DNA from 2 places in the Arthrobacter sp. PGP41 genome. Region 2 is predicted to be linked to the other one. Evidence: predicted binding sites of a transcription regulator. Region 2 holds the regulator's gene; the other holds the start of a gene.
The links. The regulator Rex, encoded in region 2, represses fermentation and respiration genes when NADH is low (regulators of the CRP and FNR family bind a similar motif). The targets are predictions, from matches to a motif close to CTTGTGAANNNNTTCACAAG.
Positions count from the first base shown of each region.

Region 1 (7,944 bases), 930 kb from region 2:
CCGCCCGGCTGTTCCACGGCACGTCCGAAGCCTCAGGCATGAAGCTCAGCCCCGGCGACCTGGCCGAGATCAAGGCAGCCGCCGCCGACGACATCGTCTTCTGCCCGGATTCCGGCGCCATCCTGGTGCGCTCGGAGGAGTGGGCCTGACCCAACTAAGTAGCGCTAAGTGTCGTTTTGGCGGCTCATAACGACACTTAGCGCTACCTAGTTGGGGGAGGGCGGGCGAGGTCAGCCCGGCAGGATGATGTTCAGCGCGTGGGGTTTCCGCGGGGAACCTTCCACGAGCTCTGCGTCCCACACTTCCCGGGCGGCCTTTGCGAGGTCCGACGGCGTCGCTGGAGCCTTGCCCCGCCGGGCCAGCAGGTGCCGTGCCAGTTCGCCGCGGGTGTGCTTGGCGAAATGGCTGACCACTTTCCGCACGCCTTGCACCTCGGTGAACACGTTGACCGTCACGGTCTGCGCCGGCGGCGGCGCCCACGCCGCGGCGTAGGTGCTGGACCGGCAGTCAACCAGCAGCTGCCCCCCGGTGAGCGGCGCCAGCGCACTGGACAGGTGCGGCTTCCAGAACGAGGCAAGGCGGCCGACGTCGGGCAGTGCCGTCCCCATCGACAGCCGGTATGCGGGCACGGCGTCGCCGAAGCGGATGGCGCCCCAGAGGGCGGAGATCACCAGCACCGACCCGTCTGCCTTGCGCCGCTGCGCAGGGGTGAGCGTCGTGTAGCCCAGCGCGTCGTACAGCACGCCGGAATAGATCTGGTGGGCAGGAGCCGCCGGTTCAGCGTGGAGCCTGGTGTTGCGGTCGACGTCGTCCTTCAGCGAGGCCCCGACCCCCAGCAACGCGAGGGCGTCCTCGTGCGCGCTCACCGTCCCCAGCGCGTCGAGGACCTTGGCGCGGCAGGAATTCAGGTCCGGGAAGCTAAGGGAAGGCCAGTCGACGGCGGAACCACGGACCGCAGGTGTCTTGCCTTCGGAAGGGGGGAGCAGAATCAGCACCGTCCGATCCTACCGGCGCAGGGAAAGCGGCGCCGCGCCGGTAGACTGGACATGGATGGGTTGACCAGGCGGCCGCGCGTCACGCAAGTGGCTCGAGGAACGTCCGGGCTCCGCAGGGCAGGGTGGTGGGTAACGCCCACTCGGGGTAACCCGCAGGCCAGTGCCACAGAGAACAGACCGCCTGGGTCGCGCCGGTTTGAAAGCGGCACGAACCAGGTAAGGGTGAAACGGTGGTGTAAGAGACCACCAGCTTCCCGGGTGACCGGGAAGGCTAGGTAAACCCCACCCGGAGCAAGGCCAGACAGGACACGTTTGAGGGCTGCCCGCCCGAGTGTCCGGGTAGGCCGCTGGAGGGCGCCGGCAACGGCGCTCGTAGATGGATGGCCGCTACTCCCGCACCGGCAACGGGGCGGGAGCACAGAACCCGGCGTATCGGTCAACCCATCCACCCATTCCGGTTTGACCTTGAGAGTTGTGTTGGGGATCCTGAACCGTGCCTGCAAATACTGACCCGCCCTCCGGATATGGAGCCGCCCAACCGCGAGGTTCCGCCCGTGGACGTCAGGCCGTTGCCCTGGCCGGGTTCCTTGCGCTCTCCGCTGCCGCCTGGGCCCTGGCCTCGGTCCCCATTATCCTGAATTCCGGCGGCTGGTTCGCGGGGTCGGTCAAGGCTCCCTGGATGCCGCCGGGGTGGATGTTCAGGAGCATGTGGACGCTGCTCTACGTCGGGGTTGCGGTTGCCGCCTGGCTCGTCTGGCGCAAAGGCGAGCTGAGGGGAGGCGCCCTGGCCGGGTACCTTCTCCAGCTGGTGCTCAACGCCGCGTGGCCGCTGGCCTTCTTCGGGCTTTTCCCGGTGTTTGGAGCAGCCGCACTCTGGGCTGCTTTCCTGGTGATTGCCGGACTGGCGGCCTCACTTGCCTACCTCGTCGTGCGGTTCGGTCCGGTGAGCCCGGCTGCCGGCCTCCTGCTGCTGCCCTATTTTTCGTGGGTGGTATTCTCGGCCAGCCTCAATCTCTATTCGGCCATCCACAACTGAGGTCCCGGACGCAAGGCCCCTTCCCTGTGAGTGATTTCACGTGGTTCCGGCCTGTTCGGGGAGACCGGCCAACTTAGAATGGAGACCGGACGCAGGAGTTCTTCCGCCCGGGTTGTGTTCGCAGCCGGCGGTTTTTCTTTGCACGCGATCCAGGCGCCTGGGGGCCGACCCCTGCAGGCGCGGGTGCCCCTGCACAGCATGTGGTGGCCGACATCCGTGTACGAGGACGTACACGGCTGAACCGAGGAAGGTATTTCTGTGAGCCAGACGTCAGATTCTTGTCTTGATACGTGGATGGGCCGGGAGGCCCTCGCCGAGGCCATGATTCCGGTGATCGGCCGGCTGTACCGCGAAAACAACGTGGTCACCAGCATCCATGGCCGGAGTTTGATCAACAAGTCCACCATGAACATCCTCAAGGCGCACCGTTTTGCGCGCCGGATGAGCAAGGACGAGCTGCTCCTGGAGGAGACCGCGCCGCTGCTGAACACCCTTGCCGGACTGGAGCTCGGTGCTGCTGCGATCGACATCGCCCGGCTGAACCAGAAGTTCAAGGAGGAGGGCAGCGGCGCCACGCTGGAAGAATTCCTCCGCGCGGAACTTGCCGACGTTGTGGGCAAGCGTGGCGGCGATGACCGCACCAGCACCGACGTGGTGCTCTACGGCTTTGGCCGGATCGGCCGGCTCCTTGCCCGCCTCCTCATCGAAAAGGCCGGTGGCGGCCACGGCCTCCGCCTGCGCGCCATCGTGGTCCGCAAGGGCGCCGACAACGATCTTTCGAAGCGCGCCAGCCTCCTGCGCCGCGACTCCGTCCACGGGTCCTTCGAAGGGACCATCAGGATCGACGAGGAAGCCAACACCATCACGGCCAACGGCGTGCAGGTCCAGGTCATCTACTCGGACAACCCCGCCACCATCGACTACACCGCCTTCGGCATCAACAATGCCCTCGTGGTGGACAACACCGGCCGCTGGCGTGACCGGGAAGGACTGTCCCAGCACCTGCAGAGCAAGGGCGTGGCACGGGTTCTCCTGACAGCCCCGGGCAAGGGCGACCTGAAGAACATCGTCCACGGCATCAACCACGGCACCATCGAGGACACTGACCAGATCGTGTCCGCCGCGTCCTGCACCACCAACGCCATCACGCCGGTCCTGAAGGCCATCAACGACAAGTTCGGCGTCGTGCACGGCCATGTGGAGACCGTGCACTCCTTCACCAACGACCAGAACCTGATCGACAACTTCCACAAGGGTGACCGACGCGGCCGCTCGGCGGCCCTGAACATGGTGATCACGGAGACCGGTGCCGCGAAGGCCGTGGCCAAGGCCCTTCCCGAACTCCTGGGCAAGCTGACGGGCAGCTCCATCCGGGTCCCCACCCCGGATGTTTCCCTCGCCATCCTGAACCTGAGCCTGGAAAACGGGACCACCAAGGACGAGATCAACAACTACCTCCGCGAGATGTCCCTGCACTCGGACATGCGCAAGCAGATCGACTACATCGACTCACCCGAAGTTGTCTCCACTGACTTCGTCGGTTCCCGCCGCGCAGGCATCGTGGACGGCCTGGCCACTGTGTCCACGGATAAAAACGTTGTCCTCTACGTCTGGTATGACAACGAGTTCGGCTACAGCTGCCAGGTGGTCCGTGTGATGGAGGAAATGGCAGGGGTAAACCCGCCATCCTTCCCCGCAAAGGAATCGGCGGCGGCCCTCGCAGCGATCGCTGTTTAGGCCCCGGCCGCCGGTCCCGCGATTTCCCGGCTGATTCCGCTGGAATCGGCCGGGAAACGGGACCACACTGGTGGCATGGACAAAGATTCGACACTTCAGCACGAAACAACCCTTGAGCACGCCCTCGACGTCGCCAAAGCCAACCATAAAGAGGCTGTCCGGCTGCTTGAGGGCGCCCGCGCCGCTTACAAAACGGGCGACGTCGGCGAGGACCGGGTGCGCCAGCTGGAAGGACTGCTGGCAATCGCCGAGGAGGACCTGCGGAGGGTGATGCGGGAGCAGTAACCCCCGCGCGAACACTTCCACCAAAGCTGCCCACCTGCCCTCCACACTGTGGAAAACACCGGGGAGACCCAGGGGGTGTTCTAGGCTCTTCTGGTGCATGATGTCGGCGGAGGCGGCGGATCCCCATGACTGTGAGCTGGTCCGCCTACCGCCGTGCCCGCCGTCGCTCACGGCAGGCCTGGGGCGTCCTGGCAGCGGCTGCCGTCGTTGCACTGGCGGCACTGTCCTGGTTCTTTACTGCCGGCCAGTTTGCGTTGACGGAGCCCGCCGCTTCCGGCCCCACCGAAGCTCCGGTGTTCGACCCCGACTGGATGAAGCCTGTTGTGCCGGTGCATCCCGTGCCCTCCGGTACTGCCATCACCGCGCTGGAACGGCTTTCCGTCAAGGGCCGGGCCGCGAAGGACAACTATGACCGCGAAGCGTTCGGCCAGGCGTGGCTTGACGTGGACCGGAACGGGTGCGACACCCGCAACGACATGCTCAGGCGTGACCTTACCGCAGTGGTGTTCGTGGAAGGCTCCAGGTGCCGGGTGGCAGCGGGCTCCTTCCGCGAGCCCTATACCGGGCAGCCCGTGGACTTCCGGCGGGGCTCCGAAAGCAGCCGGGCAGTCCAAATAGACCACGTCGTGGCCTTGGGTGACGCTTGGCAGAAGGGTGCCCAGGGACTGACAGCCAAGCAGCGCCAGAGCCTGGCCAACGATCCGCTGAACCTCATCGCGGCTGACGGCCCGGCAAACGAGCAGAAGGGTGCCGGCGATGCCGCAACCTGGCTTCCCAGGAACAAGTCCTTCCGCTGCCACTACGTGGCCCGCCAAATATCGGTCAAGGCAGCCTACGGACTATGGGTCACCGAGGCGGAAAAGGACGCCATGAAGCGCGTGCTGGGGTCCTGCCCGGACCAGCCCACCATTGCGGCGAAATGACCCGGTTGTCCTAGTGTCCGAACGGATCCGGGTCGACGCCCGGCATCCAGGTCAGTCCGGGAACGCCCCAGCCGCTCTTCTTGGCCTGCCTCATGGCTTTGCGTGCATAGCGGTCAATCAGCCGGTTGACGTACAGTTTTCCGTCCAAGTGGTCATATTCGTGCTGGATGACCCTGGCAAACCAGCCGGTGGCTTCGAACCTGACCGGCTGTCCAAAGCCGTCAAACCCTTCAACACGCGCCCACTCGGCGCGCTTCAGGGGATACTGCCCGCCGGGGAAGGACAGGCAGCCCTCTTCTTCCTCGTCCGGGTCCGGTACCGCGCCGGAAACCTTTGACAGGGTCAGTACCGGGTTGACCAGCACGCCGGTAGGCGGAGCGCCGTCGTCGTTGGCGTACTTGTAGACAAAGATCCTCTTGCCCACGCCTATCTGCGGCGCCGCGAGGCCCACGCCGTTGGCGGCGTCATTCGTTTCAAACATGTCCGCTATCAACGTCCGCAGCTCGTCGTCGAACACTTCCACTTCGGAAGCCCGGCGGTGCAGTACGGGTTCTCCCCAGATGGTGATTGGCAGAACGGTCATCTTCAGCGGTCCTTCAGCGGTGTCTCGTGCCAGGGGCAAGTGTGCAAAACGGTGAAAAAAGAAGAAGGCCGCACCGGATATCCGGTGCGGCCTCCTTCTTGGACGGCTGCACATACCGTCCCGTGAGGGTGAGCTACGGGGGTTGAACCCGCGACCTCCTGGACCACAACCAGGCGCTCTGCCAACTGAGCTAAGCCCACCATGTGCCTGCAGATTTACCGGCGTACCGGCCCTCTGGAAAGGCAACTCATATAGCTTACCTGCTCTTCAGGGGTGCTTCGTCCACTTTTGGGGTTTTCGCGGAAAATTCCGTCGAAGGTGGCGCAGATTACCCTCCCTGCTGCCCCGCATTCCCGGCGGATGTGATGCGGCGGGCAATCTGAAGGGCGGTGGCACTGTCCGGTCCCGGTGCAGGCACGAAAACGGCCTCCCGGTAATAACGGAGCTCGTCGATGGAGTCCTTGATGTCCCCCAGCGCACGGTGTCCGCCCTTTTTGGCCGGCGACTGGAAGTATGCCCTCGCGAACCAGCGGCGCGAGAGTTCCTTGATGGTGCTGACGTCGATCACCCGGTAGTGCAGGTGTTCAACCACTGCGGGCATGTCCCGGGACAGGAACACACGGTCGGTCCCCACGGAATTGCCGCCCAGCGGCGCCTTGCGGGGGTCCGGCACCCATTTTGAGATGTATTCCATGACGGCGGCTTCCGCCTCGGCCATCGTCTTGCCGTGCGGCAGTTCCTTCAGGAGTCCCGATTTGGTGTGCATGTCGCGGACGAAATCGTTCATCTGGGCCACCGCTGCATCATCCGGCTTAATGACCACGTCGACGCCGTCGCCGAGGATGTTCAGCTCGGAGTCGGTGACCAGGGCGGCCACCTCGATCAGGGCGTCGTTCTTAATGTCCAGGCCGGTCATTTCGCAGTCGATCCAGACGATGCGTTCGTTAGATATAGGCACCGGACAAGCCTACCGTTACCCCTCCAGGGCACCGGCCGATGCTAGGATTTCGAAGACGCGGCGGGTCATCCCGCTCCCGTGAGGATGCGCCACGGCCGGCCGTTGGCCCGCCGGGCAGAATCGCAGACGAGATAGATTGGACGATCCTGAAATGACGGCGCCTGTGCCCGCGGCGGGGGAGATGGCGCCCGCCGCCACTGTCGCAGCGGGCGGCGCGGAAGTGGATAATCCCCGGTCCCCGCTGCTTGCCGGCTTCGTGGGCTCCATGTTCATGCTCATCGGATCCTTGGGCGTTGGCTGGCTGGCCCCCGTCTCGGAACTCCGCCGGATGCCGCTGTTCATTTGGATGCGTGCCGAAGCGGTTGGCGTTGCCCTCTCGATTGTCCTGCTGGCCATAGGAGGGATGCTCCTGGTCCGCGCCTGGCTCAGGCTGGGGCAGCGGGTCAGGGTGTGGGGCGAGCAGGCCCGTAAAGCTACCCTGATGGCGGTTGTGGCGTGGGGCCTGCCCATGATGTTCAGCGTGCCGCTCTTCAGCCGTGACGTCTACGCCTACATCGGGCAGGGACGGCTGATGGTTGAAGGATTCAACCCCTACGAGAACGGCATCTCGGCCCTGTCCAACTACTTCCAGCTGGGCGCGGACAAAATGTGGACGGAAGCCCCCGTTCCCTACGGCCAGCTGTTCCTGTGGATTGAACAGTTCGTTGTGTGGTCCACGAATGTCCAGCCAGAGGCAAGCGTGATGCTGTTCCGGCTGGTGGCCATGGCCGGAGTCATCCTCTGCGTGATCTATGTTCCGCGGCTCGCCGAGCTGCACGGCGTCAATCCGCACCGGGCCCTGTGGCTCACCGCGGCGAACCCGCTGTTCCTGACGAACTTCATCGCCAGCGTCCACAATGACGCACTGATGATCGGCCTGGCGCTGGCCGGACTGTACTACTCCGCGACGCACCGGGTGGTCCGCGGCATTGTGCTGGTAACACTTTCCATTGCGGTGAAGCCCATCACCATCGTCTTCCTGCCCTTCATCGGGCTCCTCTGGGCGGGCAAGGACGCAGGCTGGCTCCGCAAGTTCGCGTTCTGGGGCCTGACTGCTGGATTGAGCCTCGGAATCCTGGCCTTGATGAGCCTGGTGAATGGTTTCGGCTTCGGCTGGGTCAATGGGCTCTCTGCCCCCGGAAGCATCTCCATCTGGTATGCGCCCGTGGGGCTCATCGGAATGGTGGTTGCCTCCTTGGCCAATGCGTTTGGACTCGACGGGCCCACCTTGGCCGGCTTTGTGTATAACGTGGGCAAGCTTGTTGCCGTGGGTATTGTCGCCTGGCAGATCTTCCGCGGGGACTATGACCGTCTGATGCGCCGCCTCACACTCGCTCTTGCTGCGATTGTCCTCCTGGCTCCGATCATCCAAGCCTGGTACGTCGTAT
Region 1 is NZ_CP026514.1:2,593,878-2,601,821, reverse strand. It holds gene C3B78_RS11850 (zinc ribbon domain-containing protein) at 1-149, shown strand, start outside; gene C3B78_RS11845 (YaaA family protein) at 231-995, opposite strand; RNA gene rnpB (RNase P RNA component class A) at 1,052-1,443, shown strand; gene C3B78_RS11835 (TspO/MBR family protein) at 1,489-2,031, shown strand; gene C3B78_RS11830 (glyceraldehyde-3-phosphate dehydrogenase) at 2,290-3,768, shown strand; gene C3B78_RS11825 (hypothetical protein) at 3,844-4,053, shown strand; gene C3B78_RS11820 (HNH endonuclease family protein) at 4,179-4,976, shown strand; gene def (peptide deformylase) at 4,987-5,559, opposite strand; tRNA gene C3B78_RS11810 (tRNA-His) at 5,687-5,759, opposite strand; gene orn (oligoribonuclease) at 5,888-6,517, opposite strand; gene mptB (polyprenol phosphomannose-dependent alpha 1,6 mannosyltransferase MptB) at 6,669-7,944, shown strand, end outside.
Region 1: C3B78_RS11830 (glyceraldehyde-3-phosphate dehydrogenase) is a predicted target of Rex. The motif match lies at 2,055-2,074, and genes of this name have one in related genera.

Region 2 (7,944 bases):
GACGAAGATCACGGAGAAGCCGAGCACGAACAGTCCAATGCCGAGCAGCATCCGGCCGCGCTTCTGCTTTTCCAGGTCCACGCCGCTCAGCCCGGTGACATAGCCCAGGTACCCGGGAACCAGGGGCAGGACGCAGGGTGAGAGGAAGGAGACCAGTCCGGCCAGCAGTGCCACCGGGATGGCAAGGAGGAGCGAGCCGTTCAGGATGGCTTCGGCGAAGGGGCTGTTCACGGTCCGGCCGCCGCTACTCTGCCACGGCGGCGGCGACGAGGGCTTTGAGGGTGCCCTTCTGGACTTCTCCGAGGACGCGGGAGGCCACGCGGCCCTGCTTGTCCAGGACCAGGGTGGTGGGAACAGCGCCGGGCGGAACCAGGCCGGAGACGGCCAGGAGGACGCCGCCGTCCTTGTCGTCAAAGCTCGGGTAGGTCAGGTTGAAGTTCTTCTCAAAAGCCTCTGCCGTGGCCTTCTCGTCCCGGAGGTTGACGCCGAAGAATTGCACGCCCTGGTCCTTGAACTCCTGGTGGAGCTCTTCCAGGATGGGGGCTTCCACCCGGCAGGGGGCGCAGGCGGCAAACCAGAAGTTCAGGACTGTCACCTTGCCCTGGAAGTCGGCGGGCGCAACCGCGGTGCCGTTGAACAGGGTGCCGTTGACCTGGATGGCGGACTTGCGGTCTCCGGCGGCGAACTCCGTGACGGACCCGTCCCCGGCCACATAGTTCTTGTTGTCCCCCGCTTTGGCCTGCTGCGCCAAGGCATCCTCCTGCGCACAGCCGGACATTCCCAGGGTCAGGGCGGTCAGGGCGAGCCCGCCGGCAGCGAGCAGGCTGCGGCGGGAGGTGACGGGCGCAGGGAGCTGCCCGTTCCTTTTATTACTGTCGGTCACTACTAGGCTCCAGGGGTGCTTGCCGCACCCGGAAGAAGGGAAGCCGCCGGTTCGCTGTACTGCACGCGCAGGAGCGCGCCGTCGTCGTCGAACACCAGCGACGTGATGGATGTCAGCGTGCACTCACGCTTCCGGGGATCGTGCCACAGGGGCCTGCCCTCGGCGCTCAGCCGGGTGGCCCAGATGGGGAGCTGATGGCTGACCATGATCGCTTCAGGCCCGTCCGTTCCGAAGTCCCCGGCTGCCAGTTCGATGGCGCGCAGGCGTGCATCCTGCACCGCTTCCATCACCCGGGCGGCCTGGTTCTTATAGGGTTCGCCCCACGAGGGCCGCAGCGGGTTGACCAGCCGCGGCCAGTGCTTGGGCCGGCGCAGCTCCGCCTTGGTAACCCTCATGCCCTCGAAATAGTTCTCCGCCTCGATGATCCGCTCGTCCGTGTGGATTTCCAGGTGGAGGGCGTCCGACGTCGGCCGTGCAGTTTCCTGCGCACGGTCCAGCGGCGATGCCGCCAGGTAGGTGATGCGGGCACCGCCTGCAGCGCGGCGGCGGAAGTGCTCGGCGAGCATGCTCGCCATCTCCTGCCCCAGCTCGGAGAGGTGGAATTCGGGCAGCCTTCCGTACAGGACGCCGTCAGGGTTGTGGACCTCGCCGTGGCGGAGCAGATGGACAGTGGCTTGGGGCATGTTTACCAGTTTCTCAAAGATGGCGTGCGATCCGAAATCTCCTGCACGGCTTTCTACAAACAGTAGAACTGAAGTTTTTGAAGAAATGTTCCGAAGGCGGGAATGAAACATGCAAATGCATGTTTATACTGGATGCAGCAGTTAGTTGAGACTTCAACAGATGAAGCTTCAATGGCAGACCCCGACAGCACGCACACACAAGGAGCAACATCATGGCACTTCCCGCAGACGTCACCACCGGCACCTGGATCCTGGACAACTCCCACAGCGAGATCGGCTTCACCGTCCGCCACGCGGGCATCCACAAGGTCCGCGGCCAGTTCAAGGAAGCCGCAGCCACCCTGGACCTTCCCGAGGACGTGTCCGGCGCAAAGATCAACGCCACCATCAACACGGCCAGCTTCGATTCCGGTGATGCCAACCGCGACGGCCACGTCAAGGGCGAGGACTTCTTCGACGTGGAGAAGTTCCCCGAGATCTCCTTCGTCTCCAACGGCCTGGTGGCCAAGGGCAACAGCTACGAGCTGACCGGCGACCTGACCATCAAGGGCGTCACCCGCCCCGTCACCCTGGACACCGAGTTCAACGGCGTGGCCGTGGACCCGTTCGGCAACACCCGCGCCGGAGTTTCGGCTGAGACCACCATCAGCCGCAAGGACTTCGGCCTGACCTGGAACGCTGTTTTGGAGACCGGCGGCGTCCTGGTGAGCGACAAGGTCGCCATCAACCTGGAACTGGCGTTCATCGCTCCCGCAGCGTAAATCGCCTTTCCTGCCGGTACCCCGGCACTGGACTTCCGCAGTCCGGTGCCGGGGTGCCTCCTTTTAAGTTCCCCGTTAGGTTCCCCGCTCCCCTCCCCCTCGCCGGAGGGGTTTACAGTGAGGGCCATGAGCAACTCTCCCAGCGCGCCCCGGACCGGTTTCACCCGGATGTTCGCGGTGGCGGGCCTTCCCACCGGACTCAAGGTCTCGTTCTGGATTTGGTTCATGGGCGGCATGCTGGGCTTGCTGGGAGGAATCCTCGGCATGCTCGCGTCCCTGGTGCTCTTTGTTGCTGCGCCGGGAGCCGCGACCCTGGTGCTGCTGCTCATGGTGCTGGCGGCCGGCGTGGGGGCAGCCCAGATCGTGTTCGCCCTCGCCATGAAAGAGGGGAAGCGCCGGGCACGGCTGGGCCTGACGGCCCTCACCGGCATTACCCTGGTCCTGGCCGTTGCCAACGGGGCCATGGGCGTGGGCCAGGCGGGCAACTGGGCTGCCTCCCTCATCAGCCTGGCCGCTACGGTCCTTCTCTGGCTGCCCCGTTCCCAGGCCTTCTTTGCCGCAGCAGGACGGCGCGGGAATACCTCTTCCGAATGACCCACAAGCCGTCCGCCCGGGGGTACGGTGGACTTAAGCCATGCTGGGGGTAGGGCACAGGTCTATTCCCTGCAGCCTCCCTGGAACCCGACATGCAAAAGGAACGCTCATGAGTACTCCCCCTGTCCCGCCTCCCGTTCCGAACGATCCCGAGTCCGGGCCTGGCACGCAGGGTCCGCGCTACGGCCAGAACGCCCCGCAGTCCGGCGCACCCCAGTACGGACAGAACGCACCCCAGTCCGGCGCACCCCAGTACGGACAGAACGCACCCCAGTACGGCCAGCAGTCCGGCGTACCCCAGTACGGGCAGAACCCGCCGCAGTACGGACAGAACCCGCCGGGGGCTCCGGGCTACGGGCAGCAGCCGTTTGGGCAGTCGCCCTACGCGCAGTACCCGTCGGAGCAGCCGCAGCCGTCCGGAAGCACGGGCGTTCCCCAGCTGGTCAACATTTCGTTCTGGCTGCTGATCGCCTCGGCCGCCATTTTCGTTGTCTCGGCGCTTGCCGGCCTCGCCACGCTGGATGATCCCCGGTTCCGCGATGTCTTCGACAGCCAGGTCCAGGGCACCGGCGCGGGGGTCACGTACGAGGATATGAAGGGCGTCATCGCCGGCACCCTGGTGGTTTTCACCATCATCGGCCTGGCACTGTACCTGCTGGTGGCATTCTTTGTCCGCAAGGGCAAGAACTGGGCACGCGTCCTGGGCACCGTCTTTGCGGCACTTTCCGTCCTCGGCCTCTTCGGCCCTCCCAGTTTCGCAACCATCGGCACGCTGTTGGGAATCGCGGCCATTGTGCTGCTCTACCTTCCGGCGGCAGCTCCGTATTTCCGGAAGCAGCAGCCGTTTGCCAATCCGTACGGCGGCAACATGGGCAACCCCTACGGCCGGTAGTCCGGGCACAAACCACCCTGCGGGCGTGGGTCCCCGAAGCAGCCAGAACCGCGAAGGAAGCTAGGCGGTCTGCCCCGGGGCCTGCGCCCGCTGTGCGTGGTAGGCCAGGATCTGCAGCTCCGTTGCCATGTCTACTTTGCGGAGGTTGACCCCCTCCGGCACCTGGAGCATCACGGGCGCGAAACTCAGGATACTGCGGACGCCGGCCGCCACCACCCGGTCGCAAACGTCCTGGGCCACGGCGGCCGGCAGGGCCAGCACCACCATGTTGGCCCCGGTCCGGTGCAACACGGTTTCCAGGTCCGCCACATCGCTGACCCGCAGCCAGCCCACTTCGTTGCCCACCACCATCTGGTCCGCGTCAAAAATGGCAACTACGTCGAAGCCGCGGGATTCAAAGCCGCCGTACCGGGCCAGGGCCTTGCCCAGGTTGCCGGCACCCACGATCGCCACTTTCCAGTCGTGCGTAAGTCCCAGGGCGGCGGCGATGTGCCGGCTAAGGTACTGCACCTCGTAGCCCACACCGCGGGTTCCATACGAACCAACGTGGGAGAGGTCCTTGCGCAGGGTTGCGGAGCTGACGCCGGAAGCCTCGGCGAGGGATTCTGAGGAGACCCGCTCCACCCCCTCGGCGAGCAGGGTGTTGAGGGCGCGCAGGTAGAGGGTCAGCCGCGCCACCGCAGCCGGCGGAATCTGCTTGGCTGCCGTGCCCGTGGCTCCCGGCAGGTCCGGAACAGCCTGGGGAGTTGAATCCAGCGAAGCCACCAGCTCCTCCCTCGCATTGCGTTGTGACTCCACTCTAGAGCCCCATCAGCATTGCCAACAAAGCAGGTGACGCCGGTGCCCGCGCCATCACAGGAGCTGCTCCCCTACTGCGCCATTGCCTGCCGGAGCACGCGTTCAAGGCGGGCTTCGTCAATCTTCCAGAAATCGCGCTGCACGCCATCCACCAGCACCACGGGGATTTCCTCCGCGTAGCGCTCACGTAGTTCCGGCTGGTGGTCCACCAACTCCTCGTTCCACTCAAGTCCCAGGGAGGCCGTAACCCGCCCGACGGCGTCGCGCGCGTCTTCGCAAAGGTGGCAGTCTTCTTTGGTGATGAGGAGGACGCGGGGTGTGGCCATGCCTTAACGGTATCCCCGTTGCCCGGGCGCGGCGACGTCCAGCGCTGGAGCGCAGTGGAATCAACAGTGGATTGACTAGACTCGAGTCCATGCCCGAGGAGAAGTACGTCGCCGTAGTCACCAAGCCGGTTGCTGCGCCGCAGCCTGGCGAGGCGGCGTTCTTCGATGTGGACAACACCCTGATGCGCGGCGCCAGCCTTTTCCACGTTGCACGGAAGATGCACCAGCGCGGCGCCTTCACCATGACCCAGGCAGCCGGCTTTGCCTGGAAGCAGTTCAAGTTCGTGGCCCGCGGCGAGAACATCGACGATGTCCATGCGGTGCGCGACTCCGCGTTGACCCTGGCCGCGGGGATCACGGTCGACGACGTGAAAGCCTTGGGCGAAGAGGTCTACGACGAGATGATCGCCTCGAGGATCTGGCCCGGCGCCAAAGCCTTGGCGGAGCAGCACCTGCGGGTTGGCCGCCGGGTGTGGCTGGTGACCGCCACGCCCATCGAAGTGGCCACCGTGATTTCCACCCGGCTGGGACTGACTGGAGCCTTGGGAACGGTGGGCGAAATACATGACGGCATGTATACGGGCCGGCTGGTGGGGGACATCCTGCACGGCTCCGCCAAGGCCGTTGCCGTCCGGGCCATGGCCGACGCCGAAGAGCTGGACCTGATGCGCTGCTGGGCCTACAGCGACTCCTACAACGACATCCCCCTGCTGACCCTGGTGGGGCACCCCGTGGCCATCAACCCGGATGCCCGCCTGCGCCGGCACGCCCGGGACAACAACTGGCCCGTCTACGACTTCCGTGCAGGCCGCCGGGCAGCCACGCTCGGGCTCAAGGCAGCAACGGCCTGCGGTGCCGTCTACGGACTCTGGAAGGGGTTCGCCCGCATCCGGGGCCCCCGCATCTAGGTAGCAGCAAGTGTCGTTTTGAGCCCCCATACCGACACCTAGCGCTACCTAGTTTGGGCAGGCAGCAACAGAAAAGCCCGCCACCTCGGAAGGCGGCGGGCTTTTCCACGCAGTTCGAAGTATTGCTACTTCTTGTTGCGGCGCTGGTGACGGGTCTTGCGAAGCAGCTTGCGGTGCTTCTTCTTGGCCATACGCTTGCGACGCTTCTTAATAACTGAACCCACGAAAGTTCCTCACAAACTAGATGCAGTACCTGTCTGATGGAAAAGGTTCGTGGACAGAGCTACGAACTGAACAACTGACAGATTCTTACAATGACGTAAAACGTTCCTTAACAGGGTACCGCTTCCGGGAGGCGGCTAAGGACAAACTGGTCAGGCGGTCTCGGTGTGGCCGTCCACCACAGCACCTTTGAGGTACTGCTCCACCGCCTGTTCCGGGACGCGGTAGGAGCGTCCAAAGCGCACTGCGGGCATTTCGCCGGAGTGGACCAGCCGGTACACGGTCATCTTGGACACCCGCATAACCTGGGCGACTTCAGCCACGGTGAGGAACTTCGCGTTTGAGAAGTTCTGTTCTGGCGACATTTCCCATATTCCTTTGCTGACGGATGGACAACAGTGACCCCATGTTCATGCCAATGCGGTGTTCCGATGCTGAGCCATCCACCAACCACCTACCAGATACTCTAGATGTTCCTGTGGCAGAAGTGAAAGTAGTACGGTCCCCTATTTCGTCCCCTATTTAGTGGGAGCCGACTTCCTCCGCTTGCGGGCGGAGGCGGCCAGCTGGTCCAGGACAGAGACCGAAACATCCCACTCCATGCAGGCGTCCGTGACGCTCTGCCCGTACACCAGCTCCGGGCGTCCCGCGGCGTGGTCTGCAACATCAAGGTTCTGCGCGCCGCCCACCAGGAAGCTTTCCAGCATGACGCCGGCAATAGCCTGGGCCGCAGTGCCGCCGTCTTCCAGCTGGGCACCGATCTCCAGGGCCACTTCGGCCTGGCGGTGGTGGCTCTTGCCGCTGTTGGCGTGGCTGGCGTCGACGATGAGGCGGGGGTTCAGCTGCTTGCCTGCCAGCTTTGCCGAGGCTGCCTCGACGTCGGCGGCAGAGTAGTTCGGTCCCTTGCGTCCGCCGCGGAGGATGACATGGGCGTCAGGGTTTCCGGCCGTGGACACCAGCGCGGCCCGGCCTTCGCCGTCAATGCCGAGGAAAGCCTGGGCCGCCGCCGCAGCACCGCAGGCGTCAATGGCTACCTGGAGGTCGCCGTCGGTCCCGTTCTTGAAGCCGATGGGCATGGACAGGCCCGAGGCAAGCTGCCGATGGATCTGGCTTTCGGTGGTGCGGGCTCCGATGGCGCCCCAGGAAATCAAATCCGCCATGTACTGCGGGCTGATCGGCTCCAGGAATTCCGTGGCCGTGGGCAGCCCCAGCGCGGTGACCTGCTGCAGGAAGCGCCGCGCGGTCCGCAGGCCGGTGACCATGTCGTGGCTGCCGTCCAGCCGGGGATCGTTGATCAGGCCCTTCCAGCCCACCGTGGTGCGGGGCTTCTCGAAGTAGGTCCGCATGACGATGAGCAGGTCTTCCCGGTGCTTCTCGGCCTGGCTGACCAGCCGCCGCGCGTACTCCAGTCCCGCCTTCGGATCATGGATGGAGCAGGGTCCCACGATCACCAGCAGGCGGTCGTCCACGCCGTCCATGATGGCGCGGACTTCGTCGCGTCCGCGTTCGACGACGTCCGCCGCCCGGGCGTCCAGCGGCAGTTCCGCGATGACTTCCTGGGGCGTCGGCAGCGCGGTGAATTCGCTGACACGCAGGTTGGACGTCGATTTTGCGGCTTCGGCGCCGGCGGCGGCCTGGGCTGTGGCGGATGCTTCTGCTGTTGCGGTGCTCATGTTCGGGTCCTGTTCCAGATGGGAAGCGGGCCCGGATCAGAACCCGCCGGAGAAACGGCGAAGGGCAGAGAATAATCTCTGCCCTGTTGGCTCTGAAGGAAAGTTGGATGCGTGTCAGTTAGACGCGGGCCCCTCCAGAGCCAACGAAAAATACGCATACCAACGGTTAGTCATGCCATGAACCATAGCCGCGCTTCGGGACGC
Region 2 is NZ_CP026514.1:3,523,891-3,531,834, forward strand. It holds gene C3B78_RS16145 (cytochrome c biogenesis CcdA family protein) at 1-231, opposite strand, end outside; gene C3B78_RS16150 (TlpA family protein disulfide reductase) at 245-778, opposite strand; gene C3B78_RS16155 (histidine phosphatase family protein) at 886-1,566, opposite strand; gene C3B78_RS16160 (YceI family protein) at 1,779-2,327, shown strand; gene C3B78_RS16165 (hypothetical protein) at 2,454-2,921, shown strand; gene C3B78_RS16170 (hypothetical protein) at 3,031-3,813, shown strand; gene C3B78_RS16175 (redox-sensing transcriptional repressor Rex) at 3,874-4,578, opposite strand; gene C3B78_RS16180 (glutaredoxin family protein) at 4,683-4,937, opposite strand; gene C3B78_RS16185 (HAD family hydrolase) at 5,027-5,845, shown strand; gene C3B78_RS16190 (30S ribosomal protein bS22) at 5,971-6,069, opposite strand; gene C3B78_RS16195 (helix-turn-helix domain-containing protein) at 6,220-6,432, opposite strand; gene C3B78_RS16200 (3-deoxy-7-phosphoheptulonate synthase) at 6,586-7,740, opposite strand.